One region of the Paenibacillus sp. 276b genome, then DNA from elsewhere that is predicted to be linked to it. Evidence: riboswitches for the same ligand, from Rfam matches in the RefSeq annotation. Region 1 holds a riboswitch; the other holds the start of a gene.
What was found. Region 1 has a riboswitch for S-adenosylmethionine ahead of BLV50_RS25095 (methionine ABC transporter ATP-binding protein). Riboswitches for the same ligand answer to the same signal wherever they lie in the genome.
Positions count from the first base shown of each region.

Region 2: another riboswitch for S-adenosylmethionine. It lies ahead of metA (homoserine O-acetyltransferase MetA); the one in region 1 lies ahead of BLV50_RS25095 (methionine ABC transporter ATP-binding protein).

Region 1 is NZ_FNRR01000006.1:238,793-241,985, forward strand. Features, by position in the region: gene BLV50_RS25085 (MetQ/NlpA family ABC transporter substrate-binding protein) at 1-29, opposite strand, end outside; gene BLV50_RS25090 (methionine ABC transporter permease) at 108-767, opposite strand; gene BLV50_RS25095 (methionine ABC transporter ATP-binding protein) at 768-1,802, opposite strand; SAM riboswitch class I at 1,930-2,071, opposite strand; gene BLV50_RS25100 (Cthe_2314 family HEPN domain-containing protein) at 2,202-2,930, opposite strand; gene BLV50_RS25105 (COX15/CtaA family protein) at 3,143-3,193, opposite strand, start outside.
Region 2 is NZ_FNRR01000002.1:976,649-979,841, reverse strand. Features, by position in the region: gene BLV50_RS15505 (aminotransferase class I/II-fold pyridoxal phosphate-dependent enzyme) at 1-921, opposite strand, end outside; gene metA (homoserine O-acetyltransferase MetA) at 946-1,863, opposite strand; SAM riboswitch class I at 2,098-2,222, opposite strand; gene corA (magnesium/cobalt transporter CorA) at 2,676-3,193, shown strand, end outside.

The sequences.
Region 1 (3,193 bases):
CTAAGTAGAGCAAAAGACCATTTTTTCATGTGTAAAACCCCTTCTCCAATAATTTTTTTTGCATTTTGCCCAAATCGATACCGAATCAGGTAAATGCTATATATGTGTTATTTCCTGGTGAACCATTTAACCAAACGATCGCCAGCCATCTGAAGCACTTGCACCAGAATAATCATAAATACAACGGATATAATCATAATTTCATTCTGATAACGGAAGTACCCGTAGTTGATTGCCAATGTTCCCAGACCTCCACCACCAACCATCCCCGCCATCGCCGTGTAGGAAACTAGGGTAACGATTGTAATGGTGATACCAGCTATCAGACCCGGCAATGCCTCTGGCAGAAGCACACGCCGTACAATCTGTCCGGTTGAAGCTCCCATCGCCTGTGCGGCTTCAATGACGCCACGATCCACTTCACGCAGTGTAGTTTCCACCAACCGGGCAAAGTATGGAGCTGCGGCAATGACGAGTGGTGGTATAACGCCCAGTACTCCTGTAGCAGTGCCAACCAGTGAACGCGTAAACGGAATGAGTGCAACAATCAAAATGATAAATGGCACTGATCGCAGAATATTTACAATAAACGATAGTATCGTGTACACCACTTGAGATTGAATCGAAGTCGACCTTGCCGTCATAAACAGCAATACACCTAGCGGCAAACCAATGATTATCGTGAACAGGCCCGATGCTCCTAGGATTTGCAGTGTTTCAATTGAAGCCTTACCGATTTCTTCCCAACGTACTGTTGAAAAATCCATTTAACGAAGCACCTCCACATCAAGTCCCTGAGCCACTAATTCTTTAATGGTGAGATTAATCTCATCTGACTGCCCCTCAAACCGAACGGTCAGCTGCCCATAGGGAACTTGTTTGATCGTTGAAATGGTGCCTTGCAAAATGGCGAAATCCACTCCTGTTTTGCGAACCGTTCTGGACAAAATCGCCTCATAGGTTTTATTGCCCAGGAAGGATATTTTCACAAGCTTAGAAGATCCATCCTTCTGTAATGAGACATCTGCACTCGCCAGAGCGGTCTCTTCTAATGCAATTCCCACCTCATGGTCCCGCATCATAAAGTCACGCGTAATGGCATGCTGCGGCTTGAGGAATACTTCCGTCACTGGCCCTTGCTCCACGATGCCTCCCTGATGGATAACCGCCACCTGATCACAGATATTCTGGATCACGTGCATCTCATGGGTGATTAGAACAATCGTGAGGTTATACTTTTCATTGATATCCAGCAATAACTTCAGAATCGAATCAGTTGTCTGGGGATCAAGTGCCGATGTGGCCTCATCACACAGCAGCACGTTCGGATCACTCGCGAGCGCTCTCGCAATACCTACCCTTTGCTTCTGTCCGCCTGACAGCTGGGCCGGATATTTATTGCTGTGGTCCTCCAGTCCAACCAATGCGAGCATTTCCTTCACTTTCCGATCAATTGCAGCCTTGGGCGTATTAACGAGCTTTAAAGGAAAAGCCACATTGTCATATACCGTAGCTGAGGATAACACATTAAAGTGTTGAAAAATCATGCCGATCTTACGCCGTTGTTGTTGCAAATCGGACTTATTGAGATCGGTTAGGTTGATTCCATCAACCCAAACCTCGCCTGCCGTGGGGCGTTCGAGCAAATTGATACAACGGATCAATGTACTCTTGCCTGCACCGGAATGACCGATAACTCCGAATATTTCACCCTTGCGGATATTCAAATTTAGTTCCGATAAGGCCGTCATACTTTTTGAACCTTTACCGTACTTCTTGGTTAAACCTTTTAATTCAATCAAAATTACTGCTCCTTCCCACTGCCTACATGTATCTTTACCCGAATGAAAGGAAAACTCCCCTTCATCGTACAAAAAAAGAGCCCCTTTTGCAGAAACAAAAAGGGCTCTTCACGTGAAAGATTATACCTTCTCATCTGCCAAAATCGTGCCTTGCACCATTTTGTAGGAATTAGCACCTAACATCTATAAAGTATGACACAGCTGTCATGCAGTTATAAATCGGTTGCCGGGCTTCATCGGGCCTGTCCCTCCGCCGCTCTCGATAAGAAATATTTAATTTATAAGTTCAGTAGTAGTTATAATGTTAATGTCATAAATGTTAATTCCATCTAACTGTCGATCAGGAACTCAGTATAATCCAAGTATTCCGATTTGTCAAAGGCAAATATTACTATCCAATCAGTTCGTCGGTTGATTCATTACCTGCTTATGCCACTTCTCGTTGATGTAGCCATACGCTGCTTTTAACGTCTCACATACCATATCCACACCCTGCCGGAGTTCCAAGAGATGCTGATCCAGGTCTTCCAGCTTCACTTTCCCTTGCAAAGTCTGGTGCAGCTGCCACAGATCATCCTGCATTTCGGAATTCATGTAATGAATCTCCATGTTTCGCCGTTTGCGCAATTTGCTCATTGGCTCACGGTAAGAGTCCTTGATCCGGATTAGTTCGTTAGCAAGAACATAATGCAGCTTATCATATCCGAACTGTCTTAATACGGTGAAATAAGAATAATGCGTTTTAACATTGGTTGTGTTCAGCTCAAATATTTCATTCAACACTGTACCTAACTTATCCAGAATGGCAAAACATCGGATGAAGCCATCCTTATAGAAATAGACGTAACGGGCATACTCTGCTTTTTCTGGTAATGTCATATCGTCCGTAGAGCCCGCTTTGACTTTCTGACGGAAATGGGAAGCTGCAAAACAGCTTTGCTCCAATTCATCCAGCGAAGAGATCAGTCCCTGGGTCCATATATACAGTTTACGAAAATCATGGGTAGGATCATGGTCCACATGCATCTGTCGCTGAAATAGCTCAAGCGTATTCGCCATCGCTTCCATCGCGTCCTTTAGTATGCCTTCGTTCTTACGCGGCTTTTCACCCAGCAACGTTCGCAGCATATATAGCCTCCTCTTTCCACTCTGCAGATCATCAAATTAATAATAATTCATCATATTAAACAAAATCGGAATCAGAGTAAACGTATGACCGCTGCTTACAATAGGGTGCCCTGACACGCCTGACATCAAACAAAGTTCACCTGTCCAATGATGTACATCATCGGATGGTGAACTTCACTGGATTATCCCTGAACTACAATAATTCGGATATATCAGAACCGATTAACGGGCCGATGCAACTTGTACACCAGGAAACTCATATA
Region 2 (3,193 bases), on a different contig from region 1:
CTTTACTTTGAAAGAGAAAATGCCTGTATTTCCACTGGATTGTTTATTCTGTATTTCAAATCCGGGATGATCCGACAAACCAGGATGATACACTTCATTAACGGCTGGGTGCTCCAAAAGGTACTTGGCAATCGTCAAAGCATTATACTCATGCCGCTCCATGCGAAGAGCGAGTGTCTTCATGCCTTTCATCAGCTGATAGGAGTCGCTTGGAGACAACACTGCTCCAATAGAATTGTGCAGGAATGCCATTTCGGCCGACAATTCTTCCCCTTTGGTAATAATTAATCCGGCAAGTACATCATTATGACCACCCAGATACTTCGTGGCACTATGGATAATGATATCAGCACCGAGTTCAATTGGACGCTGGAAGAACGGAGTCAGTAGTGTATTATCCACAATGGTCAGCAAGTTATGGCTCTTAGCCCAGGAGCATACCGCTTCCACATCCGTAATCATCATTAGTGGATTGGTTGGTGTCTCAATAAATACCGCTTTTGTATTCGGCTGACGAATACTTTCCAGAGCTGCCAGGTCATTGGTATCTACGTAACTTGCCGTCACACCAAATCGAGACAGGATGCGTTCAAGCAACCGATACGTTCCGCCGTACAGATCCAGCGATACAATCAGATGATCCCCTTGTCCAAATAAAGCGAAAATCGTTTGCAAAGCAGCCATGCCGGAGCTACAGGCAAAACCTGCATCACCGGATTCCAACGCTGCCGCTGCTTCTTCCAACACTTTACGAGTTGGATTGGTCGTACGAATATAATCAAATCCCGTGCTTTGTCCAAGCTTTGGGTGGCGAAACGCAGTGGATTGATAGATCGGAAAATTAATGGCGCCCGTTACCGGTTCATTGATAGACCCAATTTGGGCCAATCGACTTTCGATTTTCAACTTATTGTCTTCCATTGCAGCATCCTCCTGTAATGTCGATTAGATTTGCGGACCAATATCGTAAGGTGTCTCTTGATACACATAGTAATTGAGCCAATTAGAGAATAATAAGTTTGCATGTGCCCGCCAAGTGGCCGGGGGAACACGGGAAGGATCGTCATTCGGGAAATAATGTCTAGGCAGCGCAATGTCCATGCCTTTAGCTGCATCACGGTCATATTCCCATTTCAATGAAAGAGGGTCATACTCAGCATGTCCGGTTGCAAAAATCTGTTTGCCGTCTTTGGTAGCAACCAGGAAAATACCCGCTTCCTCAGATTCAGCCAATATTTCAAGGTTTTCATTTTTTTCAATATCTTCACGCCGCACTTCCGTATGGCGGGAATGAGGGACGTTGAATACTTCATCAAATCCGCGCAGCAACTGCACATTGGATCTGTTGATCGTATGTGAGAATACGCCAAAACATTTTTCATCCAATGGAACTTTGGGAACTCCAAAATGATGGTATAAACCCGCTTGGGAAGCCCAACATATATGCATGGTCGAAGTCACATTGGTTTTGGTCCATTCGAAGATCTCCTGGATTTCTTTCCAATAGTTCACGTCTTCAAAATCCATTTGCTCTACAGGAGCGCCTGTAATGATCATGCCGTCAAAACGGCGGTGTTCAATCTCATCAAAGGTTTTGTAGAACAAGTCCAAATATTCCTGGGAAGTATTCTTGGACGTATGAGACTTCGGATGAACCAGAACGATATCTACCTGAATTGGTGTGTTACCCACCAGACGAAGCAATTGTGTTTCTGTCGTTTCCTTTGTGGGCATCAGGTTTAATATAGCGATACGTAGTGGACGAATGTCCTGCTGGTAAGCAGATGTCTCGTCCATGACAAAGATGTTCTCTCCTGCAAGTACTTCCTTGGCAGGCAGTGTGTCTGGAATTTTGATTGGCATGGTGTTTCTAACTCCTCCTTGTGCATAAATAGATGCAGCCACTGCGGAATCGATACGATTCGCATCCGTACAGTTATAGGCTGCCATGAGCTTGCCTGCAGGCGCTGAATTGCAACCACATTGCTGGCGGCAAGCTCAAGTTCCTTAGCGAAAATCACTGCTGAGAAGTCGGTGCATATAACAAAGACCTTCCTCGGATTCCGAGAAAGGTCATATGTAAATAGATATGCGCCTCTCTCATCTCTCAGTTACAACAGTGTCACTTGGACACTTGGTCGCTGCAAGAATTAGCACCGTGCGGTATACCGCCGGTTGCCGGGTTTCATCGGGCCAGTCCCTCCACCTACTCTTGATAAGATTTCGCTTTATTCAATTGTAAATACTAGTGTGGTTCACCTTTTACTTTAAGACATTAATCCCCTCACGTCAAGGTGTAGTTCAATGTCTGTTCCTCAGGATCGGAACCGTTCATCATCCGTTGTCATACACTGCTCCAGGGCGCGAAATCGACACATTTTTGCGCTTGAAAGGACCCTGTACCAGCGGTATACTAGACAAGTGTTATAAACCCTTATGTGAGAGGTGACATATTCAATGGATGGCGACCCGAGGCCTGACTGGCAGCCGAATTCCGACAAACTGCATAGAGAATTGATATCAGCATGCCGGCAGCGGGACGTTACTTCCGTTTGATTATAGAGCGAACGCAGTCCTGACTTCCAGGCTCCGCTGCCGACCGGCTGATCTGTTCTTTTTGCGCCCATATTGATGAAATCCGCCCATTTGGCGGGTGCAGAAGGAGTAGATGAATAATGAAAATCCGGTTGGTAAATAACGGTGTATTTATTCCGGTGGACGACATTCAGCAGGCGCTGACTCCACCAGCGGAGGGGTTTTACTGGATTGATGCGGACGTAGACGATTTGGCGGTACTTCAACCGCTGTTCATGATGCATGATCTGGCCGTGGAAGACTGTTTGAGTGACGAAGAACAACGTCCGAAGATTGAAATTTATGAGAGCCATTATTTTATTGTTATTAATAGCATTCGTTTTGATGATGAAGAGATTTTTTTACGTGCCGTCAACTTGTTCCTTGGCAGACACTTTATTATCAGTGTGACCAAACAGAAAGTTAGCGAATTGCGAACATTGAAACCGATCCTATGGGAACAGGAAATTAGTACGCCGGATAAGCTGCTGTATCTGCTGGTTGACTTGATTGTTGATAATTATTTCACCGTAGGTGACCGAATTGAAGCGCGTATCGAGAAGCTAGAAGAAGACATTTTGATGCACACCAAGAAGTCTCATCTGAATGAGATTATCGG